DNA from 3 places in the Aminobacter sp. MDW-2 genome. Region 2 is predicted to be linked to each of the others. Evidence: predicted binding sites of a transcription regulator. Region 2 holds the regulator's gene; each other region holds the start of a gene.
The links. The regulator PhoB, encoded in region 2, activates phosphate uptake and scavenging genes when phosphate is short. The targets are predictions, from matches to a motif close to TGTCATNNANCTGTCAT.
Positions count from the first base shown of each region.

Region 1 (9,959 bases), on a different replicon from region 2:
CAGGTCGCGCACCAGCGTCTTCGCCACCACCGGCAGCTCACCGCCGAGCTTGGCCGGCTTGAAGCCATCGAGCGCGACCGAATAGAGACGCTTGTTGACGGCCTCCTGGCCGATCAGATTGTCGCGTTCGACGATGAACAGCTTGCCGTCATGGGCGGTGATTTCCGACAGGCCGACCCAGCCCTTCTCGGTCTTGTCGAGGGGATAGCGGACCGCCGACCATTCCTTGTCCTTGGGCTTGTAGGCCAGGAGCTTGACCTGGCCCTTGGGGTCGTCTGCCCATTCGCGCTGGATCGCCATGACCAGGGTCAGGTTGTCGCCTTCGCCAAGCGTGGTGATGCCTTCGAGGCCGAAGCGGGTCTCGTGCGCCAGCAGCTCGGCCGGGAACGCGATCTCTTCCTTGATCTCACCCTTGGCGTTGACGTTGAAGATGGCGTGCGGGGTCAGCTTGTCGGTACGGCCTTCGGAGGCGAGCCAGAAGCCGCCCTTGCCATCCGGTGCCAGGCCTTCGAGATCAAGCTTCTGCGCCGGTTTGCCGTCACGCGTGACGACGGTCTTTGCGGTGATCAGGGCAGGGGTCTTGGTGGTATCGACGGTGAAGATCGCCGGCGCCGAGCGGTAGACCGAGTCCGACACCGCATAGAGCTTGCCGGCTTCCTTGGGATCGGCGGCGATACCCGAAAGTGCGCCCCAGCCGAGCGGCGTGCCGTCTTCGTTGGGAGCTGCCACGATCTGCGGATAGTTGGCTGCACCTTCGCCGAGTTCATAGACCATGACATGCGAACGTGCGAGGCCATCCTCGACGAGATCCGTCTCGTTGGCAGTGACCAGCAGGTTGCGCTGCGGGATGGCGACGAGGCCCTCGGGGCCGATGCCCGAGGGCAGCAGCTGGACGAATTCCGGCTCCTTGCCGGTGTCTCTGTAGACGCCGATCAGCGACGCCCGCTCGGCGGCAACGAAGATGTATTTCTGGCCGCCGAACTGGGCGAACTCCAGGCCTTCCGGCTCAATGCCCTTCTTGTTGCGGGCGTCGGGATAGTGACCGGCGGTGGCGGCCTGGTATTCGAAGGATGGACCGGACTCGTAGAGCACTTCGCCTGATTTGGAGAAGATGGTGAAGCCGCGCGCACCGCCCTTGTAGTCGCCTTCATTGGCAACGACGAGACGATCATTGTCGAGCCACTTCACCGCATCGGGTTCGCGCACAGCGTTCTCGACCTTGCCGGTGAAGCTTAGCGCCCCATCCTTCTTGGTATCGACGTTTTCGAGCGTCACTTCGCCTGCCGAAAAATGCGAGACGACCTTGCCCGAGGCTGCATCCACGATGGCGATGTGGTTGTTTTCCTGCAGCGTGACGGCGATCTCTCCAGCTTCGTTGAAGGCGACGAATTCCGGCTCCGGATCTTCCGGCGCAACCGCTGCGATACCGGTCAGGTCGACCGTCCTGATCGACGCACAGTCGGCTGTACCGTCCTTCAACGAGACGATCTTCAGATTGCCGGCTGGCAGCTGCGGCAGCGCACCCTCGTTCAGCTCTTCGTCGCGCTCGTTTTCGATCGCAATGGCGAGGAACTTGCCATCCTTGCTCAGCGCCACCGAGTCCGGCTGGCCGCCAAGATCGCAGGAGGCGTCGATTGCCTTGGAGGCGAGGTCGATAATGGTCAGGTTGCCCGAAGGCTCCTGCTTGGTCTTCGATGTGTTGACGCCGGCGAAGACCTTGCCGCCCAGGACCGTGACGGAAGTCGGCTCGCCTTCGATCTTGACGATACCGGCAGCCTTCGGCGCCTTGGCGTCGGTGATGTCGATGAAGCCGACCCCGCCGAGCGGGCTGTCGGAATAGACCAGCGTCATGCCGTCTTCGGTCGCGGCGATGATCTCCGACGAGGTCAGGGTCGCGGCGTCGACGCCAGCCGGCAGATTGGTTGCGACCGGGAAGGTGGCGATCCGGTTGAACGCCTGGTCGGCATAAGCGGGGATGGCTGCGGACGCCGCCAGCGCGGACGTCAAAAGCAGGAGCTTGCGTGACATGGGAAACCTCTTTGCCTGAACGGAATTGCGGTCCTCGTTTGGGGCAATGAGATTTCAGCGCGATGACAACAGCATGATGGTTTCATGACAGGTGCGACGAGCGCCGAACGATGGTGAGGGGGTATTGCGTTGCCGCGAAAGACCTCCCGGGCGACGAGCACCGCCCGGGAGTCTTTGCAGGTCAGGATGGGGTCGACCACTGGCCGCCCTTGTAGAGGCGGGTGGCGGTGTTGGTCGAGGTGAGGTCGATCTCGGTGGACATGGAGCGAGCCGAACTGAACATCGTCGAGGTGGCGATGTCCTGCTGGAACCACACCATCACGGTGTCGATCGGGGTCAGCGTCACCGAGCCCTGAACCATGCCGCTGGGCGCCACGTAGAGCGGCGTCGTCTGCTGGACACCGTTCAGCGTCGAGATCTGGCTCAGCGCCGGGTGGATCAGGCCGAACTGGTTCTGCATGGAGACACCGGTGACTGGACCGCCGGTCGCCGGCGGCTGCAGGATACCGTTCGCGTCGAGCAGGCACTGCTGGCCGAGGCCGAGCGCCCGCTGGTTGGTTGTCGCCGTGACCGTCACCGTGTCGGCGAAGACATTGGTGCCGAACAGCGAGAATTGAGGCGTCCACGAGAAGGCAGTGCTGTAGACATATTTGGTCAGCGACTGCCAGACGACGTTGTAGCTGCCGCCGTCGCTGCCGGAGGCGACCTTCTTGGCAAAGCACATGGCGTAGTTGTTGGTCTTGAGCGTGGCCAGGTCATCGAGATCGACAAGGATTGTCACTGCCTTGGACACCGCGTCCAGGGCCGCGTAGAAGCTCGCCAGGCTCTGCCGTGCGACATCTCGTTCGTAGGTCTCCACCTCGTCGGCCGCCGCCGCGCTGAAGGTCGCGTTCTTGCCGTTGACCGCAGTGCAATTGCACAGGTCGCCGGTCACCGACTGGCCTTGCCTGATGTCGTAGGTGTTTCCGCTGGTGACGGACCCTGACGACAAGGTAACCGTGAACGGCTCGTCGGTGCTGACGGTGCCGTCACCATTGGCGATCTTCGTCCATGTATTCCCGACCTTCTTGTAGATGTGTAGCTTCGCCATTTTGGCCTCCTGGAACTATGGTTGACAAAAATCAGACACAACAGAAATCGCCGCGAAGCGCGCTCCCACGAAACTCTTGGAACTCCAAGAATATTTCGTAGTATTTTAAGTAACCTTCCGCCACGCCGCTGAATATAATCTGTCGCAATTTCGGAGACCCGTCCTCCGGCTGGCGTCCCAAAAACATGTCTGTCTGTCCCAGCAAGCTCTGCTGGCTCTCCACCGCGAGGCGCTGTGGGTAGGTCACCCAGCCATCAACTCTTTGAGCCAATGCTCCAGCTGATTACCGCCCGGTGCGGGAGAGGCGACCGCGAGCCATTCAGCATCGCCGCGCTTGCTGGCAGCGCGTGCAGCACGGGGCGAACTGCCGAAGGCGTCGTGGAAGATCCGGCTGAAATGAGCCTCATTCCTGAAGCCGAGATCGTAGGCGATGTCGCCGATACGCCTATGGCGAAGGGCCGGGCTGCAGATGTCGAGCAGCGCGCGGCGAAGGCGGCGGCGGCTGATGTAGTGCCTGACGCCGCCAGATGTCTCGAACAACCGATAGAGTTGGCTTCGCGAAATGAGGAACGCTGAGGCCACTTCTTCGGGCGCCAGTTCCGGCTGGTGCAACCGCTCTTCGATGTAACCTCGGATGGACCGCATGAGACCGCCGTGAGACGTCGTCGTGGGCGCCGGATACGAGACGGCGCCGATGCCCAGGCATGTGTCGGCCAGGTTCGCCGTCACCCGAGCGAGCGCCACCGCCTCGTGGAGCCATAGCCGTGGCGCCGTCTGGCACAAGGTCACGATGTGCTGCCCAAGCAGACCGCCAACCGGGGTGTCCCGCAACAGAATGCGGCCATGCTGCCTGTCCAGTTCGCCGGTGGTCGGCGACAGGAGCGATCGCGGCAACACAAGGCTTACGCTTTCGCTGGCATAGGCGACGAAATCGAGCGGGCTTGCCAGGTCGACGATCCCGACATCGAGATGGTTCAGTCGCCTGTTCTCGCCGGCGCGCCTGAGATGGCCGCCGCCCTGGCTGCAGACATGGATGAAAAGATGATCCAAGTCATCGCGCAGGGTCCAGGCATCGGAGCGCGAGTAACGCACGGCATCGCTCTTTCCGTGCAGAACCAGCGCCAAGCCTAGGTGGTAAACGGTCAGCGAGGCGAAAAAACCATGCTCTCGCCGATGAAACGGCCGCGTCACCCTGAACAGCGACGCCAGAAGCTGTTGCCAAGATTTAAAGCTATCAGAGTCCGTATCACCTGAGACTGAATAATTGAGAGTCTGTACTTTTGAGCCATTCGTACCGGTCTGTTGCATCTCGGGAAATATACTTGACACGACCACACCGCACCCCCATGCGACCTACGGAGGTGATCAATTATCAAAATATCATCTATTCACGAAGTTGCTTTTAAGATGCACATAAATTTAAGTATATATATACAATATATCTCGGCAGGTTCGGTCATGACAGCAAGACCAGACGCAGGCCATGTCGCCTGGCGATATCGAGATCCAGCCGCGGTCCAGGCATCAGCTCCACCAGATCAGGGACCGCTGACGCGGCGCCGCTCCACAACCGAAGCGCAACGCCAAGCTTCACGGCCGTGTGGGCGTGGGCACGCGGTTCCATGCCATCAGGGCCGATCCTAACCGGGCAAACCTTCGCGCCCCGAAGGAGCTCGGCGAAGAGGGATCGACGTGCATTGGCCCAAGCATCAATGCCACTGGATCGGCAGAAAAGGTTTGACAACAACCGACAAAAGCCTAGCCTCTAAAATATGGAATATATTCCATTACACTGGAAGTCTGGGAGGACTGGCATTATGACGATGAGACTGGCTGTTGTTTCTGCGTTGGCCGCGCTTTCAACCGCATCTGCGGCTTATGCGGAGCCAACCAAAGGTGGCATTATCAATGTCGCGACGGTTGGAGAGCCACCAACGCTCGACGCGATGATTACGTCGACAGATCTCGTCGGCATGATCAGCCAGCACATCTTCGAGACGCTCTTTACCTTCGACAAGAACTGGAATGTCGCGCCGCTGCTGGCGGAGAGCTTGCCCGAGGTGAGCGACGATGGGACCGTGTACACCATCAAGCTGCGCCAGGGCGTCGTCTTCCACGACGACACCCAGTTCGACGCCGCAGACGTCGTCGCTTCCCTGGACCGCTGGATGAAGCTCGCAGGCCGGGGTAAGCAGATCGCTCCGACCGTCAAGCAGATCGAGGCTGTCGATCAGTCGACAATTCGTATCACCCTGACCAAGCCCTATTCAGCACTGCCGGCTCTGCTTGCATTCAACAATTCCGCCGCGATCATGCTGCCCAGCGAAAAGCAGACAGACCCGATGGTCGAGGTCATCGGCACCGGCCCCTATCAGCTCAAGGAGCGCAAGCCGGATCAATACATCCAGCTGACGCGCTTTGACAAATACAAGCCGCGCGCCGAGGAAGGCTCCGGTTATGCTGGTGCGAGGATCGCTTATCTCGACGAGATCAGGTTCGTTCCGGCACCGGACGCCTCCACCCGTCTCGAAGGGGCCATTGCGGGGCAATTTGCATATACGGACTCGCTGCCCGTCGAACAAATGGGCCGGCTCGCCGACAGCAAGTCAGAGGCGGTTCTGTTGCAGAACTCCGGTTGGCTGATGATGCGCATGAATGCCAAGCAAGGCGTTCTTGCTGACGTAAAGGTGAGAAAGGCCGTGCAGGCGGCCCTCAGCGAAAGCGATATGCTCGCTGCCGCCTTTGGCGACCCGAAATTCTTTGCTGTCGAGGGCGCAATGTATCCGGAGGGATACCAATGGCATAGCAACGTCGGTGTTGAGGGCAACTATGATGTCGGCGATGCCGATGCAGCAAAGAAGCTGCTCACCGACGCCGGGCTGACGACGCCGACGCCGCTGCGGATTCTGACCAGCCGCCAGTACGAGTTTCATTACAAGATGGCGCTGGTCGCTGCAGAATACCTGAAGCTCGCTGGTTTCGACGTGAAAATGGAGGTCGTCGATTGGGCGACCTTGACCCAGCGCATCCTGAATCCTGAATTGTGGGACATCTTCATCACGCACAGCCCGTTCTTGGCTGAGCCGGCGCTGATCAATATCTTTTCTCCAACGGCGGTCGGCTGGTGGAGCACGCCAGAAATTGCGGATGCGATGACGGCGCTGACAGGCACCGCCGATCCGGCGAAGCGCGTTGCTGCTTTTGGCACCGTGCAGTCGCTGATCATGGAGCAAGCGCCAATAATCAAGGTTGGAAATTTTAGCGCACTTTCGGCCAAGGCGCCCGGATTGAAGGGTTTCTGGCCGTCTCCTTGGGCCTCGTTCTGGAACGTGTCGCTGGAGAAGTAAGGGACCGCCTGTCCCCGTTCCTCACGGGGACAGGCTTCTTGTCGCGGAATATTAGCGGAACATCAAATGTCTGTTTCTCAGCGTTCGGGATCGCTCGGATCAACCGAAGTCGCATTGCTTGATGCATGTATCTCCGAGGCAGCATCGCCCGACGGCCCCGGCGTCGCCGTAGCTGTTCTGCACAAGGGCCGCCCTGTCTATCAACGGGCGAGGGGGCTTGCCAGCCTGGCCCATCGACTGCCGCTGACGGACCGCTCGGTTGTGCGAATAGCGTCCCAAAGCAAGCAGTTCACCGTGCTGATGATCCTCATGCTGGAGAGTGAGGGCAAGCTTTCGCTCGAAGACGACATACGAGATCACTTTCCATGGCTGCCCGATTGGGGCAGCCGGGTGACGCTTGGCCATCTGGCATCGAACACCAGCGGCATTCGCGACATCCTGGATTCGATGATCATGGCTGGTATTCCAATCACCGCGCCGTCCTCCAGGTCGGCTGCAAAGGCAATCGTCGCACGGCAACAGGGGCTCAATTTCGAGCCCCTGACAGACCTCCTCTACAGCAATTCCAACTTTCTCCTGCTGTCTGAACTGATCGAGAAGGTAACAGGCAAGAGTTTCAACGAGGCGCTTGAGCACTACATCAGCGGTCCCCTCGGGATGACTGATACGCAACTGATGGTGAGAGATGACGAAATCCGTCCCCGTCTGGCGGATCATCACCGGCGTGGGCCACAGGGCCAATGGCTCAAATCTGCCTGGGGCATTGCGATCGGCGGGGAAGGCGGCCTGGTGTCGACCCTGGCGGACATGATCATCTGGCAGCAAAACCTGCGGGAGCCAAAGGTCGGCACAGCCGAGATGATCGAGCGCATGGGAAAGCCCTATGTAACGATCAACGGCGTCGCGTCGCCCTATGGACTAGGCCTCGTCAACACATGCCACAAGGGCGCTCCGCTCGTCGGCCATGGCGGCTGGATCGCCGGCTCGCGTTCGGAATCGTTCCGCAACCTGTCGGAGGACATCTCCATCATCGTCTTGTCCAATCACGATGATTTTTCATCGTTTGGGCTCGCGCGCGACGTGCTCGACATCGTGCTTGGCCGCAGCCCTGGCGGCCTGCTCTCGCCGGAAGGCATTGCATCCCTCGAGACCCGTTACGGGTTCTGGCGATCCGACGATGGCGGCCGCGTCTTTGGTCTCGAGGAGTCGGGCGGACTGCCAGCAATCGTCGGCAGCATGGGCGTCTCGGCACTGGAGGAACCGGAAGTGGGTAAGTTCCATGCCCGTGGTTCGCTGCCGGCATTTGTCTTTTGGTTGGAAGCGGACGGATCCATACGAACCGAAACGTTCGGCCGTTCAAGGCGCTATCGACGGGTGGAAGCATCAAGGCAAACCGGGAGCGACCCGTCAGGCACGTACAGCAGCACAGAGAGCGGTTTGACCGCAAGCATCGGAAATGTTGACGGCCGCTGGAGCATGCGCGTGACATCGCCTTTTGGCACGGCACGGCTTTCGCTCGATGCATGCGATGCGGACATGTATCTCGCTCGCCCGAGCGAAACCGACATCCACGACCAATGGCGTATCGCGCCCTGGGTGCTGCCGTGGCTCTACAGTGTTCGCATCAGGAGCGACGCGATCGTGCTCAACAGCGATCGCGGTCGTGACGTGGTGCTCACCAGGCTGCCCTAGACACGCGCCGGACGCCTCGCAATGGCAGGCGGCGTGGCCGAATGTCCGTCAGCGGCCACCACCCTGGCAACAGCAATTGCCGCGTAATCTATCTTATGGAACTTGCCAGACGACATTGCGACAGGTAACTACTTGCGCCTCACTCGGGAAGCCCCGCCTTGCAGAAACCGTCGACGAAATGCGCAAGCGTGGCGGCGTCGCGGAACGGCTCAGTCGCGGCCCAGTGGCGGGTGGTGTAGTCGGGGTTGCCGACAAGAAACAGTTCGGCTTCCGCACGTGCCTCGTCGAGCCTGCCCAGCTGGGCCAAGCTTGCCGCCAGGAAACGGCGCGAGCTCGTGCGATAGGTCTCGTCCTTGAGCAGCGTCTCGGCGGCAGCCTCGTAGTCCCGGGCCGCATACTGCGCCTGGCCAAGCACCAGATAATACCAGCCTGCCGGAAACGGGTTGAGCCGGAACGCCTTGTGGATGTGAGCGAGGCCATCTTCGATCCGTCCTGCAAGGATCGCGATGTCGGAGAGTGCAGCCCAGGTGTCGGCTTCGTTCGGGTCGAGCTCGATCGCCCTGGCGAACTCCGCATCGGCCTCGGCGAAGCTTTTGTCGTAGGCCAGCAGATATGCCAGCACCCAGCAGCAGCCGGCGTCGCCGGGATCGAGCGCCACAGCCTTGCGCGCCAGGTCCAAAGCGTCCTTGCGGCCGGCTTCCGCCGGTCCGCCGCTGTGCACCCATCCCATCCAATGGTTCATGGCGAGCCAGCGATGGGCCTCGGCGTAACCGGGATCGAGCGAGATCGCGCGCGACAACATCAGATGCGCTTCACGCGCCGCTTGCGGTGAATCGTCCATCAGCTTGCGTGCCCGGACGCACAGATCATAGGCCTCGAGGTTTTTGGGCCGGACGCGCGGTGGCGGGGTGCGCAACCGGCCAAGCAACGCCTCGACGATCTTGCCCGTGACCTCGTCCTGCACGGCGAAGATATCTTCCAGGCTGCGGTCGAAGCGCTCCGCCCAGAGATGATCGCCGCTCACGGCATCGACCAGTTGGACGTTGATGCGCACCCGCCCGGCAGCGCGCCGGGCACTGCCCTCGAGCAGGTAGCGCACACCGAGCTCGCTTGCGATCGTGCGAACATCCATCGCCCTCCCCTTGTAGGCAAAGGACGAGTTGCGCGCGATGACGAACAGGCCTGGAACCCTGGACAGGTCAGTGATCAGGTCTTCGGTCAGGCCGTCCGCGAAAGCCCCCTGCTCTGAACCGTCGCCGACATTGACGAAAGGCAACACGGCAATCGACGGCCTGTCGGGCAGCGGCAAGGGTTTTCGCCCGGCTTCGCCAAGCTGCTCGACCCTGCCCAGGAAGCGGTAGCCGACGCGCGGGACCGTGGAGATCCATTCGCCACCGTCGGCCTTAGGACCGAGCATTTTCCTGAGCTGCGCGATCTGGACGGTGAGATTGCCCTCCTCAACGGTTGTACCGGGCCAGGCCGCGTCCATCAACTCGGCCTTGCCGAGGATCGCGCGCGACCGCCCGACCAGCGCTGCAAGCAGCTTCATCCCGCGATGGCTGACGGCTACGGGATCGTCGTTCCGGAGCAGCGTTCCGGCATCCGGATCAAGCAAGAACGGACCAAAGGCGAAACGCACTCCCATGCAGCGCATCTATAGCCGGTTTGGAAGTTTTTGGAACTATTTGGCGGGACTTAAGGACGACGCCGTTCGTCTTCTGCAGAAGTCATCCTCATCCAGGTCGAAGCTCCAGCACCAGACGGAGGGTGGCATGAACGATATTTGCATGGACACATCTGCC
Region 1 covers NZ_CP060198.1:208,836-218,794, forward strand. The annotation lists gene H5P29_RS29640 (esterase-like activity of phytase family protein) at 1-2,028, opposite strand, end outside; gene H5P29_RS29645 (hypothetical protein) at 2,210-3,118, opposite strand; gene H5P29_RS29650 (helix-turn-helix domain-containing protein) at 3,362-4,426, opposite strand; gene H5P29_RS29655 (ABC transporter substrate-binding protein) at 4,936-6,465, shown strand; gene H5P29_RS29660 (serine hydrolase) at 6,532-8,157, shown strand; gene H5P29_RS29665 (winged helix-turn-helix domain-containing tetratricopeptide repeat protein) at 8,297-9,811, opposite strand; gene H5P29_RS33015 (hypothetical protein) at 9,801-9,959, shown strand, end outside.
Region 1: a site for PhoB is predicted at 2,102-2,118, ahead of H5P29_RS29640 (esterase-like activity of phytase family protein). Genes of this name have one in related genera too.

Region 2 (9,959 bases):
ATCTACGCCAAGCACCACGACCTCAGGCTGATGTATGTCAACCAGGGTTGGTGCGAGCTGACCGGCTATTCCAAGGAAGAGGCCATCGGCAAGACCGATCTCGAGATTTTCGGCTCCGAAGGCGAGCCCTTCATGGAGGCCGACCGCGAGGTCATGCGCCGCGGCACGACGGTTGAGATCGAAGAGACGGCGACATGCGCCGACGGGACGATGCGCCACCAGTTCGCGCGCAAGAGCGCGATGGTGGCCTCCGACGGTTCGCTCTATTTGATCGGCTCGACAACCAACATCACCGAGCTCAAGCAGCGTGAAGTCGAACTCGAGGAAGCGCAGCGCCGGGCCGTGCTGGCCGACCGCGCCAAATCCGAATTTCTTGCCAATATGAGCCACGAAATCCGCACGCCGATGAATGGCGTGCTCGGCATGGCCGAGCTTCTGGCGAAATCCGACCTCGACCCCAAGCAGAAGACCTTCACCGACATCATCGTCAAATCGGGCAATGCCCTGCTGACGATCATCAATGACATCCTCGATTTCTCGAAGATCGACGCCGGCCAGCTGGTGCTCGACCCGATCCCGTTCAACCTGTCGGAAGCGATCGAGGACGTCGCCACGCTGATGTCGACGCGGGCCAAGGAGAAGGATCTCGAGCTGATCGTCAGGATGCAGCCCGATCTCCGGCATCTCTATGTCGGCGACGTCGGCCGCATCAGGCAGATCATCACCAATCTGCTCGGCAACGCGGTGAAGTTCACCGATTCCGGCCATGTGCTCGTCGACGTGACAGGCCGCAGCGACGGCGAGCAGACCAAGCTGCATGTCGCGGTGACCGACACCGGCATCGGCATCCCCGAGGCCAAGCTCAAGCTGGTGTTCGAGAAGTTCAGCCAGGTCGACTCGTCGTCGACGCGGCGGCACGAAGGCACCGGCCTCGGCCTTGCCATCACCTCGCGCCTCGTCGACATGATGGGTGGCGAGATTGGCGTGGAGAGCGGTGAGGGGGCGGGTTCGACCTTCTGGTTCTCCTTGACCCTGCCCAACGCCGGCCGGCTGGAGACGCGGCCGGCAGCACTGATCGACGTCACCGGTGCGCGCGTGCTGATCGTTGACGACAATGCCGTCAACCGCACGATCCTGACAGAACAGATGCTGTCGTGGGGCTTTGATTCCTGTGCCGCCAAGAGCGGCGCCGAGGGACTGCAGGTGCTGCAGGCCGCGCAGGCGATGGGCATCAATGTCGACTGCATCGTGCTCGACTACCAGATGCCGGGCATGACCGGTGCCGAGATGGCCCGGATCGTGCGGCAGTCGCCGACCCTGTCGGACACGCCCGTCGTCATGCTGACCTCGGTCGACCAGTCGCTTTCTGGTCCTGGGCACCGCGATCTCGCAATTGATGCCCAACTGATCAAGCCGGCGCGCTCGTCTGCTCTGCTGGAGGCGCTGGTCGCGGCGATCCAGCGCAAGCGGGCGCCCAACCTCACGCCGGCGCAGATGGTTGAAGCGCAGGTGCCGGCTAAGCTTCCCAGCAGCCCTGCGCCGCAAGCAACGCGCCTCCGCGGCGGCCAACGGCCGGGCGGCGATGGCGGGCTCGACATTCTCGTTGCCGAGGACAACGAGGTGAACCAGATGGTGTTCAGCCAGATCCTGGCCGAAACCGAGCTCAGCTTCGAGATTGTCGGCAATGGCAGGCGCGCGGTTTCAGCCTATGGCGAGCGTCGTCCCAGGATGATCCTGATGGACGTGTCGATGCCCGAGATGAACGGGCTCGAGGCGACGAGCGAAATCCGCAAGCTCGAACGCGGCACCGGCATGCGCGTGCCGATCATCGGTGTCACTGCGCACGCACTCAAAGGCGACAAGGAACGCTGCCTCGAAGCCGGCATGGACGACTACCTGCCCAAGCCGATCAGTCCGCGGGCCCTGCTCGAAAAGATCGAGCGCTGGTCGTGGCAGGACGAGGAGCGCCGCGGCGCCGTCTGACCCGGATCCGGAACACGCGCCGGATCGGCTCTGAAAGATTGTGGAAATGTGACAGTCTGCGGCGACAAAGACCGGCCTGCCGTTGCGTAGGCGGCTTGCTTTCGTTGCCTGCCTGTTGTTTGCCTCGCGCCGGCAAAGGACCGAGGAAACGACCCCTTCAGCGCCATGCACAGCAACCGTTACAGGGGTGACACGAAACTGTCATGCAACTGTAATAGAGGGGGGCTATTGGCTCACCGGGCGCCGAGGAAAGGCGTCATAAGAGATACTCCAACAGGAGCAGGCCCCAATGAAAAAAGCTCTTCTCACTGCGTCGGCTGCTGCCTTCGCGATCGCAGCCTCGGTAGGCTATGCCTCGGCCCGCGACCAGATCCAGGTTGCCGGTTCCTCGACCGTTCTGCCCTATGCAAAGATCGTTGCCGAACAGTTCGGCGAGACCTTCACCAACTTCAAGACCCCCGTCGTCGAATCGGGCGGTTCGGGCGCTGGCATCAAGGAATTCTGCAAGGGCGTCGGCGAGAACACCATCGACATCGCCAACTCCTCGCGTCCGATGAAGAAGGACGAGATCAAGTCCTGCGTCGACGCCGGCGTCAAGGACATCCAGGAAGTGAAGATTGGCTATGACGGCATCGTCTTCGCGACCGACGTCAAGGGCCCGGACTGGGCGCTGACCCCGGAAGACGTCTACAAGGCGCTCGCGGCCAAGATCGCTGTCGACGGCAAGCTGGTCGACAACCCGAACACCAAGTGGAACCAGGTCAACCCGAACCTGCCCGACTGGGACATCGCTGCCTACATCCCGGGCGAAAAGCACGGCACCCGCGAAGTGTTCGAAGAAAAGCTGCTGATCGCCGGCTGCAAGAAGCTCGGCGGCGTTGACGCCGGCAAGGCTTCCGGCCTCGACGACAAGGCCGCGGAAGCCGCCTGCAAGGCCGTGCGCAAGGACGGCAAGGCTGTCGACATCGACGGCGACTACTCCGAGACGCTGGCCCGCATCGACTCGAACAAGACCGGCGTCGGCGTGTTCGGCCTGGCCTTCTACGAAAACAACGCCGACAAGCTGAAGGTCGCCACCGTCGGCGGCATCACGCCTTCGGTCGAGACGATCGCCAAGGGCGAGTATCCGGTGTCGCGTCCGCTGTTCTTCTACGTCAAGAAGGCGCATCTCGGCGTTGTTCCCGGCCTGAAGGAATATGTTGAGTTCTTCCTCGACGACCAGATGGTCGGCCCGGAAAGCCCGCTCGCCGACTACGGTCTGGTTGCTGCTCCGGACGCAGAGCGCGCTGCCCAGCGCGAAGCCTTCGGCGCCGGCAAGACCATGTAATCAACGAACTGCCACGGGGCGTCGGAAAAATCCGGCGCCCCGTGGAATATTTCGCCGACTGTCCCGTTCGGCACAAAGAACCGAATTCACCGAGGCCGGCCCATGTCATTCCTGCTTGTCTTCGCCATCGTGCTCGCAATAGGCTTGGCCGCCTTCGTGGTTGGCCGGCAAAGGGCGCGCGCGCAGGATGATGGAACCGTCAAGCCGCACTCGCGGGCGCACTACCATGGCTGGTGGGCATTCCTGACCGGCGTCGTGCCGGCGGTGCTGTTCCTCGCCGCCTGGGACATCGGCGCCAGCGCCTATCTCAACAGCCACATCCATTCGTCCCTGCCGGCCGATGTCGCAGACGGCACCGTCGCGCATGAAGATCTGTCCGCAGGCCTGGTCAAGAGCCTCGCCAGCGGATTGCGCAAGCTCGACAGCCAGACGCTTGCAACACTGCCCTCGACCTTTACCGAGCTGCAGCCGATGCTTGCCGCCAAGGGCGTGGCGCTGGCTCCCGACACACAGGACTACATGATTCCGATCGCGACTGAGACCAACAGCGTCTCCGACCGCCTCGGCATGATCTCGGCCGTCGTCTCGATCGGCCTCGCCCTGATCGGCGTCGGCTTCGGGCTGAAGGGCATCAGCCCGCGCGCCAGGGCACGCAACAATGTCGAGAAGGTGATGCTGTGGAGCCTGCTCGGCGCCTCGACGCTCGCCATTCTCACGACCATCGGCATCGTTTTGTCGATGCTGTTCCAGACGATCGCCTTTTTCGAGAAGGTGCCGCTGACCAACTTCTTCTTCGGCGCGGTGTGGGATCCGCGCTTCGCCGCTGCTGGTGCGGGCGCCAGCGAAGGCCAGTTCGGCCTGATCCCGCTGCTTGCCGGCACGCTCTACATTGCCTTCGTCGCGCTGCTGGTCGCAGTGCCGATCGGCCTGATGTCGGCGGTCTACATGTCGGAATACGCAGCACCCAAGGTACGCGCGGTGGTCAAGCCGGCGCTCGAGCTGCTCGCCGGCATCCCGACAATCGTCTATGGTATCTTCGCGCTCGTCACGCTTGGGCCTTTCCTGCGCGACATCAGCGCGGCGCTCACCGGCGGCACCCCGTTCATCCAGGCGCAGTCGATCCTGACCGCCGGCCTGGTCATGGGCGTGATGCTGATCCCGGTGGTCTCTTCGCTCTCCGATGACATCATCACCGCCGTGCCGCGCGCCATGCGCGACGGCTCGCTCGGCCTTGGCGCCACGCGCTCGGAAACGATCAAGCGCGTCATCCTCCCAGCCGCTCTCCCGGGCATCGTCGGCGCCATCCTTCTGACCGCCTCGCGCGCCATCGGCGAAACGATGATCGTGGTGCTGGCAGCGGGCGTTGCCGCCAACCTGACACTCAACCCTTTCGAGGCGATGACCACCATCACCGTCAAGATCGTCAACCAGCTGACCGGCGATCTTGAATTCAACACGCCGCAGACGCTCGTCGCCTTCGCGCTCGGCATCACGCTGTTCGCGCTGACGCTGGTGATGAACATCGTCGCCCTTTACATCGTCCGGAAGTACCGGGAGCAGTACGAATGACCGATATTTCGCTCGACACGCTGACCGCGTCAGCTGCCCGTCCGCGCCGCGACATCGGCCTCAAGAAGCGCTATGCCGCCGAACGCCGCTTCCGACTCTATGGTGTGCTGGCGATCGCCATCGGCCTGGCCTTCCTGGCAGTGATGCTGACCTCGATCGTTTCCAAGGGCTACACGGCCTTCTGGCAGACGACGGTGACGCTGCCGATCAACTTCGACGAAAAGATCATCGACCCGTCCAACAAGCGGGCGACCGATCCGAATGTGCTGATCACTGCGAACTATCCCAAGCTCGCCGAACAGGCGCTGATCGAGAAGCTCGGCATCGACCCGAACAACAAGGCCGATGTGCGCAAGCTCAAGGGCTTCCTGTCCGACAGCTCGCGGGTACAGCTCCGGGCGATCGTCGCCGCCGACCCGTCGGTCATCGGCACGACCCGCAACGTCGACATCCTCGCCGCCGCCAATCTCGACTCGGCCTTCAAGGGTCAGATCGACCTCGACGTGCCGGAAAGCCGCCGCAAGGTGTCGGACCAGCAGGTCGAGTGGATGAACAAGCTCAAGGCCGAAGGCGTGATGGCCGAGCATTTCAACACCGGCCTGTTCAGCTACGGCGCATCAAGCCGTCCTGAAACGTCGGGCGTCGGCGTAGCCCTCATCGGTTCGTTCTACATGATGGTGATCGTGCTTTTGCTGGCGCTGCCGATCGGCGTCGCCGCCTCGATCTATCTCGAGGAATTCGCCAAGAAGAGCCGCTTCACCGACCTGATCGAGGTCAACATCAACAACCTCGCCGCCGTGCCGTCGATCGTTTTCGGTCTGCTCGGCCTGGCCGTGTTCATCAATTTCCTCGACCTGCCGCGTTCGGCATCCTTCGTCGGCGGTCTGGTGCTGACGCTGATGACGCTGCCGACCATCATCATCGCGACGCGCGCCGCCTTGGCTGCCGTGCCGCCGTCGATCCGCTCGGCAGCGCTTGGCCTCGGCGCCTCGAAGATGCAGATGGTGTTCCAGCACATCCTGCCACTGGCCGCCCCCGGCATCCTGACCGGCACGATCATCGGCCTGGCGCGTGCGCTCGGCGAGACAGCACCGCTTCTCTTGATCGGCATGGTCGCCTTCGTCGCCGACTATCCCAAGACGCCGTTCGATCCCGCAACCGCACTTCCGGTGCAGATCTACATGTGGGCGAACGAGGCCGAACGCGCCTTTGTCGAGCGCATGTCGGGCGCCATCATCATTCTTCTCATCTTCCTCATGGCCATGAACATCGTCGCCATCGTCCTGCGCCGCCGCTTCGAGCGCCGCTGGTAGGGCATGGACAAGGAGCATCCTGCTATGAACATCATGACCGAAAAATCCCTCGACGACGCGGTGAATGCTGAGATGAACGCCAGAACGAACGAAATCATCAAGATGCGCGGCGACAAGGTGACCGTGCACTATGGCGAGAAGCAAGCGCTGTTCGGCGTCGATCTCGACGTTCGCCAGAATCAGGTGACGGCGCTGATCGGCCCGTCGGGCTGCGGCAAGTCGACCTTCCTGCGCTGCCTCAATCGCATGAACGACACCATCGACGCAGCCCGCGTCGGCGGCAAGATCACACTCGACAGCGAAGACATCTACGATCCCAAGATCGACGTCGTCGAGCTGCGCGCCCGCGTTGGCATGGTGTTCCAGAAGCCGAACCCGTTCCCGAAGTCGATCTACGAGAACGTCGCCTACGGCCCGCGCATCCATGGTCTCGCCAAGAACAAGGCCGAACTCGACGTGATCGTCGAGAAGAGCCTGCAGAAGGCCGCTCTGTGGAACGAAGCCAAGGACCGTCTCAACGAGCCGGGCACCGGCCTGTCGGGCGGCCAGCAGCAGCGCCTGTGCATCGCGCGCGCCATCGCCGTTTCGCCCGAGGTGATCCTGATGGACGAGCCGTGTTCGGCGCTCGACCCGATCGCCACCGCCAAGGTCGAGGAGCTGATCGACGAACTGCGCGAGAACTACACGATCGTCATCGTTACGCACTCGATGCAGCAGGCGGCGCGCGTGTCGCAGCGCACGGCGATGTTCCACCTCGGCTATCTCGTCGAGGAAGGCCCGACCGACAAGATGTTCACCAACCCCGACGACAAGCGGACGCAGGACTACATCACCGGCCGCTTCGGCTGAGTGGGTTTCGTCGCGGCACACGATACGAGGAAGAAATCATGGGCGAACATACAGTCCGGTCCTTCGACGAAGAACTTCAGCACGTCGACCAGCTCATCCGCGACATGGGCGATCTTTCTGGCGCAATGGTGGCCGGCGCCATCCGCGCGCTTCTCACGTCCGACCAGGCACTGGCGCAAAACGTCGTTGCCGACGATACGATCATGGACGCCAAGCAGCGCGATCTCGACAATTCGGCGATCACGCTGATCGCCAAGCGCCAGCCGATGGCGCAGGATCTGCGCGCCGTGGTCGGTGCCATCCGCATGGCGGGTGACCTCGAGCGCATCGGCGACCTCGCCAAGAACATTGCCAAGCGCGTCGGCGCCGTCGGCCAGTCGCCGACCCCGCGCAATCTCTCGCATTCGATCGATGCGATGGCGCAGCTGGTGCTCGGCCAGGTTCGCGGCGTCGTCGATCTCTATGTCGCGCGTCAGGCCGAGGGCCTGAAGGATCTGCGCGCCGACGACCAGAAGATCGACATCCAGTACACCGCCGTGTTCCGCGAACTCCTGACCTACATGATGGAAGATCCGCGCAACATCACGGCCTGCACGCATCTGCTGTTCTGCGCCAAGAACCTCGAGCGCATCGGCGACCATGTCACCAACATCGCCGAGAACGCCTATTTCGTCGTGACGGGTACGCAGCTGCCGCTGAACCGGCCCAAGGTCGACGAGACCACGACGACGGTTCCGGCCTGAGCATTTCCGCAACCGCATGCGTTTGGCGCGGGGGCGCTGCATAGGTTAAATCAGCGCATGGTCCAGAAGCGGCCATGCGCAAGGACAAGGTATAGCCAATGATCGCTCCCAAGGTCATGGTCGTCGAAGACGAAGAGCCGCTGGGCGTGCTGCTTCGCTACAATCTCGAATCCGAAGGCTATCAGGTCGAGGTCGTCACGCGTGGCGACGAGGCCGAGATCCGGCTCCAGGAAAACGTGCCCGACCTGCTGGTGCTCGACTGGATGGTGCCGGCGCTGTCGGGTATCGAACTGTGCCGCCGGCTCAGGATGCGTCCCGATACCGAACGCCTGCCGATCATCATGCTGACGGCGCGGGGCGAGGAAAGCGACAGGGTGCGTGGCCTTTCGACCGGTGCCGACGACTATCTGGTCAAGCCGTTCTCGACGCCGGAATTCATGGCGCGCGTCAAGGCGCTGCTGCGCCGGGCCAAACCCGAGGTGCTGTCCTCGGTGCTCAAGGTCGGCGACATCATGCTCGACCGCGAGTCGCACCGCGTCTACCGCAAGAAGAGCGAGATCAAGCTCGGGCCGACCGAATTCCGCTTGCTCGAATTCATGATGCGGCACCCGGGCCGCGTGTTCTCGCGCAGCCAACTGCTCGACAATGTCTGGGGCGAGACGATCTATATCGACGAGCGCACCGTTGACGTGCATGTCGGGCGCCTGCGCAAGGCGGTCAACAACGGCCGCATGCCTGACGTGATCCGGACCATCCGCGGTGCCGGCTACGCCATCCGTGAGGACTGAGCCGCTTCGGGCTCTTTCCGCTCAGCTAGAGAGTTTCCGCTTTTCTTCGAATCGCGGAATCTCTCTATGTCTTTCTTTTTGAGCAATTCCGGACGGAAAACCGCTGCACACTTTTCCTGGAATTGCTTTAGGCGACGTCGGCATCGGCACGGCGTGGAGCCGTGCCTGCGGCAAAGACCTCCTGATCAACGGCAAGCAGCGCGCGCATCATCGCGCCCTCGCGTTTGAGTGGAACCTCGTTGGGTTCGGTGTCGAAGGAGATCGCCTTCGAGTGCAGCCCGCCCGCCGTCTTGGCGATGGCCGCGCGCACATGTGGCTCCATGATGTCGAAGGCGGTTGCGCCGACGCCGACGAAGGCGAGGGGGGCGGGGTCGAACAGCGCAAACATCGAGCCGAGACCAAAGCCGATGGCTTCGCCGGCCTTGCGGAAGGCCTCGCGTTCGGGGCCATCATGGTCACGTGCCGCATCGGCCACGGCCCTGATGTCGTCGTCGGACAGGTCGGCCAGCGGCTCGGCATTCTCGTCGCCAACCCTTGCGTTGCGCCAGATGGCGTAGTTGCCGGCATAGGCCTCGATGCAGCCGCGGCGGCCGCAGCGACAAAGCGCGCCGTCCGGGCGATGGATCATGTGGCCGAACTCGGCACCCGACGACTGCGTGCCGGTGAACAGCTCGCCCTTGATGACGAGGCCCATGCCGATGCCGTGCGAGAGCAGGATGGCGATGAAGTCGTCGCGATAACGCACCGGATCGCGCCAGCGCAGGGCCTCGGCGATCATGTTGCAGTCGTTCTCGACCGACACAGGCACGCCGAACTCCTGCTCCAGCCGGTCGGCGAAGGGGATGTCGTCGTAGCGGGTGATCGGCGACCACAACAGCTTGCGCGAGGCGGCGTCGGTGATGCCCTGGACGGCGATGGCGATGCGTAGGACGGCGCCGCCCGAAACGCCGGCGCCGTCGATCAGGCGCCGGACCATTCCGACGCATTCGTCGACCAGCGCCTCCGCAGGCATCTGCTGCGTGACAAGCCGCCGGGTCTCTTCGGTCACGGTGTTGCCGGCATAGTCGATGACGGCGGCGGACAGGCTGTTGAGCGAGAGCACGACCGCAACGACAGACGCAGCGTCGGCATCGAGCATCAACCCGACCTGCGGCCGCCCCCGTTTCATGGAGACGGGTTCGCTGAACTTGGCCTCGGCAAGGATGCCTTCTGATATGAGATCAGAGGAAATCGTCGAGATCGTCGAATGGCTGAGGCCGGTGGTGGCGGCGATTTCGGTGCGCGATGGCTGGCTGGCTCGGCGAACCGCGGATATAACCATGGCGCGGTTGCGCCGTCTCAGATCGTCGTGACGTATGCCGACCGACATGTGCTCGTCTTCCTCCCG
Region 2 covers NZ_CP060197.1:1,782,142-1,792,100, forward strand. The annotation lists gene H5P29_RS08735 (response regulator) at 1-1,983, shown strand, start outside; gene H5P29_RS08740 (PstS family phosphate ABC transporter substrate-binding protein) at 2,273-3,310, shown strand; gene pstC (phosphate ABC transporter permease subunit PstC) at 3,413-4,879, shown strand; gene pstA (phosphate ABC transporter permease PstA) at 4,876-6,192, shown strand; gene pstB (phosphate ABC transporter ATP-binding protein PstB) at 6,217-7,041, shown strand; gene phoU (phosphate signaling complex protein PhoU) at 7,080-7,784, shown strand; gene phoB (phosphate regulon transcriptional regulator PhoB) at 7,883-8,572, shown strand; gene H5P29_RS08770 (ROK family protein) at 8,700-9,941, opposite strand.

Region 3 (9,959 bases), 2.3 Mb from region 2:
CGGCGTCTCGCCGGAATAGGCGCGCGCCGCGACGTCGGAAGGTTCTTCGCGGGCGAGTGCAGCAATCGCACGCACGGCGGCCATCTTCATCTCTTCATTGATGGCACGCGCGCCGCAATCGAGCGCGCCGCGGAAGATGTAGGGGAAGCACAGGACGTTGTTGACCTGGTTCGGGAAATCAGAGCGTCCGGTGCAGATCATCGCGTCGGGACGGGCGGCACGCGCCACTTCCGGCATGATCTCGGGATTGGGGTTGGCCAGCGCCAGGATCAGAGGCTTTCCGGCCATCTCGGACAGCAGCTCCGGCTTCAGCACACCGGCTGCCGACAGGCCGAGGAAGACGTCTGCGCCGCCGATGACATCAGCCAGGACGCGCGCGTTGGTGTCCTTGACGTATGGGTCCTTCCAGCGGTCCATCTCCTCGACGCGGCCCTTGTGGGCGACGCCGAAACGGTCGGTGACCCAGATGTTCTCGACCTTGGCGCCGAGCGACACCAGCAGGTTGAGGCAGGCGAGTGCCGCGGCACCTGCGCCCGAGGTGACGATCTTGACGTCCTCGATTTTCTTGCCGGCGAGTTCCAGGCCGTTGAGAACGGCGGCCGCGACGATGATCGCGGTGCCGTGCTGGTCGTCATGGAAGACCGGGATGCGCATCTTGGCCTTGAGCTGCTCCTCGACTTCGAAGCACTCTGGGGCCTTGATGTCCTCGAGGTTGATGCCGCCGAAGGTCGGTTCGAGTGCCGCGATCGTGCTCACCATCTGCCCGATCTCGGGCGCGTCGATCTCGATGTCGAAAACGTCGATGCCGGCGAATTTCTTGAACAGAACGGCCTTGCCTTCCATCACCGGCTTGGATGCCAGCGGGCCGATATTGCCGAGACCGAGCACGGCTGTGCCATTGGAAATGACGGCGACCAGATTAGCGCGGCCGGTATAGTCGGCGGCGGTCTCGGGATCATCCTTGATGGCGAGGCAAGGGGCGGCGACGCCGGGCGAATAGGCCAGCGCCAGGTCGCGCTGGTTGCCGAGCGGCTTGGTCGCCTGGATCTCGAGCTTGCCGGGAATGGGGTGCTTGTGGAAGAAGAGCGCGGCCTGATCCAGATCGGACAGTGCTTCCTTCTTCTTGTCTTCCCCAGCCATGTCCCGCTCCTTCAGAATCCAACAGCAAAGGCCGTTATTAGCACGGCCAGCACGATTTTCGAGGCTTCAACGGCCAAATGGACGTTGAATCACTTTCAAGCGCCGGAACTGCAATCATTCCAGCGACTTGCGGGTGGCGGTTGAGAGATTGATTCGGTCTTTTGTGAGGCTTGGCTGAAACAGCGCGTCCTTGCGACGCGCTGTTGGCTGCCTTTGGGATAGGTTCGTGCCGCCGAGAGCCTAGAATGAGCTCACGTAAAGCCCGCCGTCGACAGGAATGTTCTGGCCGGTCATGTAGCCTGCATGGGTCGAGCACAGGAAGGCGCAGATCTGGCCGAATTCTTCCGGCGTACCGAGGCGGCCGGCTGGTATGCCGGCGCTGAGGCGGGCGCGGCGCGCATCACCTTCCGCCGGATCCTCGATGCTGCCGGGCTCGTGCGGGCCGCGCAGGCGGTCGGTGTCGAGCTTGCCGGGCAGCATGTTGTTGATGGTGACGTTGCGGTCGGCGACAGTGCGCGCAACGCCTGCCAGGAAGGCTGTCAGGCCGGCGCGGGCGCCGGAGGACAGGTCGAGGCCGGGGATGGGCGTGTAGACCGACAACGAGGTGATGTTGACGATGCGGCCGAAGCCACGCGCCGCCATGCCGTCGATGACAGCTTTGATCAACTCGATGGGCGTGACCATGTTGTTGGTGACGCCGGCAAGGATCTTCTCGCGGTCGAGCTCTCGGAAGTCACGGTAGGGCGGACCGCCATTGTTGTTGACCAGAATGTCGGGGTCAGGGCAGGCGGCGAGCAGGGTCTTCTGGATCGCCGGATCGGAGATGTCGCCGACGATTTCGGTGACCGGCACGCCGTAGCGTTGACGAATTTCGGTTGCCGTGCGGTTCAGGATGCCGGCGTCGCGGCCGTTGAGGAACAGCTCACAGCCGGCTTCGGCCAGCGCCATCGCGCAGCCCTTGCCAAGGCCCTTGCTCGAGGCGCAGACGATTGCCTTCTTCCCGCTGATGCCGAGATCCATGATCGTTCTCCTGTCGGTGATGACCCAGCCTAGAACTGCCCGGCCAAAGCCGCAACCGTCATACGGCTGTTGCATGAATCTGGGCATAGCCACGGCAAAAGCAACGGGTCGATTGCCATGTCCGGCACGAGCACACGCAATTTTCGCACGCTGTTCATCTCAGATGTGCATCTGGGATCGAAGGGAGCGAAGGCCGATTTCCTGATCGACTTCCTGCGTCACCACGAGGCCGAGAAGATTTTCCTCGTCGGCGATATTGTCGATGGTTGGCGCCTGCGCCGGTCCTGGCATTGGCCGCAGACGCACAACGACGTCGTCCAGAAATTGCTGCGGCAGGCGCGCAAGGGCACCGAGATCACCTACATAGCCGGCAATCACGATGAGTTCGCCCGCAATTTCCAGGGCGTGCATTTCGGCGGCATCGTCGTTGCCGATCGGGCCATCCACGAGGCGGCCGACGGCAAGCGTTTCCTGGTCATCCATGGCGATCAGTTCGACGCGGTGGTGCAGAACGCCCGCTGGCTCGCCTATCTCGGCGATTTTGCCTATGACGCGGCGATGGCGATGAACCGGCTGGTGGCGCGCTTCCGCCGCACCTTCGGCATGCCATACTGGTCGTTTTCGTCCTGGGCCAAGGTCCGGGTCAAGAAGGCCGTCAACTTCATCGGCGCCTTTCAGGACGTGCTGACCGAGGAAGCGCGGCGTTCGGACGTGGACGGCGTCATCTGCGGCCACATCCACCATCCGACGATCGAGAATTTCGACGGCATCCAGTACATCAACACCGGCGACTGGGTCGAAAACTGCACGGCGGTTGCCGAGGATTTCGAAGGCAATTTTGTCATCCTGTCCTGGCCGCATGTGCTGGCGGGCAAGCTGGTCAACGAACCCTTCGTGCCGATGGTCGTCGATCAGCGCGCCGACAAGGCAGCTGCCTGAACGGAACGACATCGATGTGCTGCTCGAGATATGCCTCGCGCCCCTGGCGGGATGGACCAGGCCATGCGGCGATATCAGTGCCTCGTGCCGCCGAGGCGCTGCACAGGCGCGCGCGCCGGCTCGGCGCGCATCACTTGCCCATGGAAACACAGGCAACGCCGCGACTTGGCCGATAAGCCTATGCAAGGCTGGTCCAAGCTTTGGGGCGTTGCGCTGGTCCAGTTGGCTTTCGTGACGTGGCCGCCCATGGTAAGGGATCAGGCAAATCGGTGAGGCTTGGTTGGTTCGGGTCGCGCCCGGACACACTTACCCACCATGACATTACCGCCACTCACGCCAGAGCAGCAGGTCAAGCCACGACGCTTTGAACTGCGAATCTCCCTGCTTTTCGCAGCGCTTTTCGTGCCGATGGGCGTGCATCTGCCGTATTTTCCGCTGTGGCTCGAAGCCAAGGGGTTCGATCCCGAGCAGATCGCTATCGTGCTGTCGGCACCGATGTTCCTGCGCGTCATCACCACGCCGCTGATCGCCGCCATGGCAGATCGTGCCAAGGACCGCGCCAACGTCTTCATCTTCCTGGCGGCATCGTCCCTGCTTCTGTCGCTCGGCTATTTCCTCGAGCCGACCTACCTCATCGTTCTGGCCGTCTCGTTGGCGCTGGCCGTGGTGTGGACGCCGCACTCGCCGATAGCGGACTCCTTGGCATTGTCCGGCGTCCGCCGCTTCGGCTCGGATTATGCGGCGATGCGCATCTGGGGCTCGATCGCCTTCCTCGCCGGCAGCCTCGGGGCAGGCTTCATCCTGTCGCTGACAGGGGCTGCCGCCGTGCCGGCCATCATCTCGATCGGCCTGCTCGGCTGCTTCCTGATGTCGTTCATTGCACCGCGCCTTGGCCGACCGCGCAAGGCCTCACCGCTCTCGGCGACGGACATGCAGGCAGCGCCGAAACTGTTCAACCGCTATTTCCTGCTGATGGCCGGCGGCACCGGCGTCATCATCGGCAGCCACGGCTTTCTCTATGGCTTCGTGTCGATCTACTGGAAGTCGCTCGGCATCAACGAGACGATCGTCGGGTTGCTGTGGAGCTGGGGCGTGGCGGCCGAAATCGTCATGTTCATGTTCTTCACACGGCTGTTCGGCAACAGGTCGACGGCACTGGTGCTCGTTCTGGCGGGCGCAGGCGCTATCGTCCGCTGGGTAGCATACCCGTTGATCTGGCCGCTCGGGCTGGGTGTTCCGGGCTTCTTCGCCGTTCAGAGCCTGCACGCTGTGTCCACAGCCCTTGTGCTGATCGGCGTCCAGAAGCTGATCGCCGAGTCTGTACCGGAAGAGCGCACTGGCGCTGCCCAGGGCGTTGCCTATTTCGCCAACGGCATGTCGATGGCCATCGTGACGCTGCTGTCCGGCCCGCTCTACCAGCGTTTCGGCGTCGACGGCTTCTATTTCATGGCAGCCGTTGCTGCCTGCGCCATCGTGCTCGTTGTGCTGGCGTCCCGCTCAGCCCCAAAGTTCGGGCAGGGGCGGCGACACCATTGAACCCTCGTAGACAAGCCCCGGCGAACGGTCGCGCGCCAGGAGCAGCGGGCCGTCGAGGTCGACGAACTCGGCGCCTTGGGCGAGCAGCACCGCAGGCGCCATGGCGAGCGAAGTGCCGACCATGCAGCCGACCATCACCTGGAACCCGAGCGCGCGGGCCTGGTCGCGCAGTTCGCGTGCTGCCGTCAGCCCACCCGACTTGTCGAGCTTGATGTTGACGGCGTCGTAGCGGCCCTTGAGCTCGGCGAGATCGGCGGCGATGTGGACGCTCTCGTCGGCGCAGATCTGCACCGGATGCGCGATGCGTCCCAGAATCTCGTCGGCGCCGGCGGGCAGCGGCTGTTCGATAAGCGCGATGCCGAGCTGGGCGGCAGCGGCAAGGTTCTCGGCGATGTTGGCATCGGTCCAGCCTTCATTGGCGTCGAGGATGATGCGGCTGTCGGGGGCGGCTTCGGTGACCGCGCGGATGCGGGCGATGTCGTTGTCGCCGCCGATCTTGACCTTGAGCAACGGCCGCGCCGCGTTGGCGCGGGCCTGGGCTGCCATAGTCTCGGGTTCGCCGAGCGACAGCGTGTAGGCGGTCTCGAGCGCCAGCGGCGCAGCAATGCCGAGCCTGTCTTTGACCGGCACGCCGCTGATCTTCGCTTCCAGGTCCCAGAGCGCGCAATCGACGGCATTGCGCGCCGCGCCTGCCGACATCAGCGACAGCAGCTCGGTCCGCGAGGCACCGTCCTCAACCGCGCGGCGCACTTGCTCGATCGCTTCAGCTACGGACGCCATGGTCTCGCCGTAGCGCTTGTAGGGCACGCATTCGCCGCGCCCGAAGACGCCTGATTCGGCGATTTCGCAGGTGATGACTTCGGCTTCGGTCTTGGAACCGCGTGAGATGGTGAACGTTCCGGCGATGGGAAAACGCTCGTCAACGACCGAAAGGACACGCGGCATGAAAATCTGCTCCGTTCAACTGCTTGGCGCGGCTGCGAAAATCGACATGCCGCAGCCGACGCGTTAAGTAGGATGCCATGTTGACCATCGGCAAACGGGAAGCAAGCGGCGGGGCAGCCGACGGCCGAGATCACCGACCGCAGGTTGCTGTGGCGGAGCGCGAAGGTGTGCTCGCCTGTGTCTTTACCGGTATCTGGACCACCCGCACCGTCGCCTTTATCGACGCCGAAATGCGCAAGATCGAGGCCCGCAAAGGCTTCAAGACCCTGGCGCTCGACCTCGGCGGCATCGAGAAGATCGACACCGCCGGCGCCTGGGTCATCGACAGGCTCGTCAGCGCCAATGAGAAGAAGGGCGTCGAGATCAGGATGGAAGGCCGCAGCGAGGTGGCCAAGATCCTGCTCGGCGCCGTCGGCGAGGCCGTAAGGCGCGAAGGCGAATCTGCGCCGGCCGGCCCGCCCAACATCGTCATGCGCATGCTCGAGGCTGTCGGCCGCCGCGTCTATGAGATGCGTGACGACTTCCTGTCGTCGATGAACATCCTTGGCGCAACAATTCGCGGCGCCCAGATGAAGCTCGGCCGTGGCCATGCGGTCAATCCGACCGCCATCTTCAACCAGATCGACCGCATGGGCGTCGGCGCCATTCCCGTCGTCGTACTGATGTCGGCAATCGTCGGCGCCATCGTCGCCCAGCAGGGCGCCTACCAGCTTGCCTATTTCGGCGCCGATATCTTCGTCGTCGACCTGGTCGGTGTGCTGGTGTTGCGCGAACTCGGCGTGCTGATGACCGCGATCATGATCGCAGGCCGCTCGGGCAGCGCCATCACCGCCGAGATCGGCTCGATGAAGATGCGCGAAGAGGTCGACGCGCTGACGGTCATCGGGCTCAATCCCATCGGCGTGCTCGTGTTCCCGCGCCTCGTGGCCCTGGTCATTGCGTTGCCATGTCTGACCATCATCGCCAATTTTGCGGCGCTTGGCGGCGGCATGCTGGCGGCATGGCTCTATTCGGACATTCCGATTGCCGCCTTCATCGACCGCCTGCGCCTGGCAATCGACCTCAGCACCATCTTCGCCGGGCTGATCAAGGCGCCGTTCATGGCGCTCATCATCGGCACCATCGCTTCCGTCGAGGGCATGAAGGTCGGCGGCAGCGCTGAATCGCTTGGCCGCCACGTCACCGCGTCGGTGGTCAAGGCCATCTTCGTCGTCATCATCCTCGATGGCCTGTTTGCCATGTTCTACGCAGCGATCAACTTCTGACATGGCAAACCGGACACAGACTATCGAGGCGGAGAGCCAAAGCCAGGACGCCAGGGGCGAGGTGTTGCTGTCGGTGCGCGACCTGACGGTGGCCTTTGGCGACAAGGTCATTCTCGAGGATCTCGATCTCGACATCCGGCGCGGCGAAATTCTCGGCTTCGTCGGTGCTTCGGGGTCGGGCAAGTCGGTGCTGTTGCGCACCGTGCTTGGCCTGATCCGCAAGCGATCCGGCACGATCAAGCTGTTCGGCGTCGATCTCGAGCAGGCCAACGAGGAGGAGCGGCTCAGGATCGACATGCGGGTCGGTATGCTGTTCCAGCATGGCGCGCTGTTTTCGGCGCTGACCGTGCTGGAGAACGTCCAGGTGCCGATGCGCGAATATCTCGACCTGCCGAAAAAGCTGATGGACGAGCTCGCCATGCTCAAGATCGAGCTCGTCGGCCTGCCGCCTGACGCGGCCCGCAAGTTTCCGTCCGAGCTTTCCGGCGGCATGATCAAGCGTGCGGCACTGGCGCGTGCGCTGGCGCTCGACCCTGACATCGTCTTCCTCGACGAGCCGACGTCGGGTCTCGACCCCATCGGTGCTGCCGAGTTCGACGAACTGGTCGGCAAGATGCGCGATACGATGGGGCTCACCGTCTACATGGTCACCCACGATCTCGACAGCCTGTTTTCGGTCTGCGACCGAGTCGCGGTGCTGGGCAACAAGAAGGTGCTCGTCGAAGGCACGATCGAAGACATGCTGAAGAGCGAAGAACCGTGGGTAAGGTCGTATTTCCGCGGAAAACGCGCGCGGCAGCTTGATCTTGCCGCAAGGGCATAGAATGGAATGATGTGATGGAGACCAGGGCAAACTACGTCATTGTCGGTATCTTCACGCTGTTTGCCGTTCTGGCCGCCTTTGCGTTCGTCTACTGGACGGCGGCAATCGGTGAACGTGGCGAGACGGCAACGTTGCGTGTCCGTATTCCCGGTTCCGCATCGGGCTTGGCCAGGGGCAGCTTCGTGCTGTTCAACGGCGTCAAGGTCGGCGACGTCCGGCGCGTCTATCTCGACATTTCCAATCCCCAGGTGGCGATCGCCGACGCCGAGATCGACAAGCTGACGCCGATCACCCAGTCGACACAGGCGGATATCGGCCTCGCCGGCCTGACGGGACAGGCCAATATCGAGCTCAAGGGCGCCAACATCAAGGAGCCCAACCTGCTCGACCAGGCCGAGGCGGAGGGCAAGATCGCCGAGATCGTTGCCAATCCGTCCGCCGTGACCAATCTGCTGCAGACAGCGCAGGACATCTTCAAGCGCGCCGACACCGTGTTGACCAACCTCGAAGGCTTCACCAATGACGTCCGCGGGCCGTTGACCGAGACCGTCAGCAATGCCCAGAAATTCTCGGAGTCCTTGGCGCGCAATGCCGATGGCGTTGACAAGTTCCTGGCGAGCGTCAGTGCGCTGTCGGAGCAATTGTCTGCGGTCTCGGGCAAGCTCGATGGCACCATCGAGGCGGCGGAAGGCCTGCTCAAGTCGGTTGACCGTGACAAGGTCAAGAACATCGTTGCCAGTGTCGACACCTTCACCAAGAACCTGAGCGCTCAGAGCGACCAGCTCGACGGCATCGTCAAGGGCGTCAACACTGCGGTCGCCTCGATTAACGACTTCGCCCAGAAGACCCAGCAGACGCTGACCAAGGTTGACGGCGTGCTCGACGGCGTCGATGCGGCCAGTGTGCGCGAATCGCTCGACAACATCCGTAAGGCCAGCGAAAGCGCCAACCAGGCTGCGGCCGACGTCGCCAAGGTCACCGAAAAGTTCGGCGACCGCGCCGACGACATCGACCAGATCATTACGGACGCCAAGCAACTGGCGTCGCGCCTTAACGCTGCTTCGGTGCGCGTCGACGGCGTCATGGCCAAGGTCGACAAGCTGCTCGGTTCGGGCGAGGCGGAAGGTGTCATGTCGGACGCCAGCGCCACCTTGAAGTCGTTCAAGCAGGTGGCTGACACGCTGAATTCGCGGCTCGCCACGATCATGGACGGCCTGTCGCGCTTCTCCGGCCAGGGGCTGCGCGACGTCGATGCGCTGGTGCAGGATTCCCGGCGTTCGATCAGCCGCATAGAACAGGCCATTTCCGACCTGGAGCGCAATCCGCAACGCATCATCACCGGCGGCGAGGGCTCGGTGCGCGAGTTTGACGGCCGGGTGCGTCGTTGACATCGCCGGCATGCAATCGCATGAAGGCAAATGAGGGGTGTTCGCGCGCGGCGCGGGTGAGTCTGTTTCGGGGACAGCACGTGAAGGCTGCTAGATCAACTTTGCTGCTGAGCGCAGTCACGCTTGCGCTGTCCGGCTGCACCTCGTTGTTCGTCAGTACGCCGCCGCCGCTCGACACCTACGAACTGACTGCGCCCGCTGTCGACGGCCGCAACGGCCCGAGCCGCCGCCAGATCCTGATTGCCGAACCGTCGGCGCTCAAATCTCTCGACGGCCAGAGCATCGTCATCAAGCCATCGCCCGGGTCGATACAGTTCCTCAAGGGCGCGCAGTGGTCGGACAGGCTGCCGCGCATCGTCCAGGCACGGCTTGCCGAAACCTTCCAGCGCGCCGGCGGCTATATCGGGGTCGGCAAGCCGGGCGAGGGCCTGGCCATCGACTACCAGGTGATCGTCGAGTTGCGCAGCTTCGAGATCAAGGTCGGCGGCGGCGAACGCGCCGAGGTCGAGCTGTTCGTCAGGCTGCTCAACGACCGCAACGGTCAGGTGCGCGCGTCGCGCGTCTTCACGTCCAGTGCCCCAGTTTCCGGCAGCGGCAACGATGCCTATGCGGCGGCGCTCGACAGCGCATTCGGCCAGGCCGCGACCGAAATCGTCAAATGGACCGAGACGCTGATCTGAACAGGTCAGTAGGGCAATGAGGCAGTAGTAGATGCCCAAACTCTTCTATTCCGCTCGCCTGGATCATTGCCGCCACGTAGGGCGGCTTTCCGTTTCCATCACCCGGCTGCCTATGGACGGAGGTCTCGGCGTTTGGCGCGTGACCCTAGGCAGAACTACGCCGCAAGTCGAGGAAGCAAACAGCAAAAAGGGCAGCAGGTGGATACCTACTGCCCTATTTCCT
Region 3 covers NZ_CP060197.1:4,104,782-4,114,740, reverse strand. The annotation lists gene H5P29_RS20295 (NADP-dependent malic enzyme) at 1-1,140, opposite strand, end outside; gene H5P29_RS20290 (SDR family oxidoreductase) at 1,381-2,160, opposite strand; gene H5P29_RS20285 (UDP-2,3-diacylglucosamine diphosphatase) at 2,278-3,099, shown strand; gene H5P29_RS20280 (MFS transporter) at 3,415-4,635, shown strand; gene dgcA (N-acetyl-D-Glu racemase DgcA) at 4,597-5,580, opposite strand; gene H5P29_RS20270 (ABC transporter permease) at 5,658-6,845, shown strand; gene H5P29_RS20265 (ABC transporter ATP-binding protein) at 6,847-7,668, shown strand; gene H5P29_RS20260 (MlaD family protein) at 7,683-9,056, shown strand; gene H5P29_RS20255 (ABC-type transport auxiliary lipoprotein family protein) at 9,158-9,736, shown strand.
Region 3: a site for PhoB is predicted at 2,217-2,233, ahead of H5P29_RS20285 (UDP-2,3-diacylglucosamine diphosphatase). Genes of this name have one in related genera too.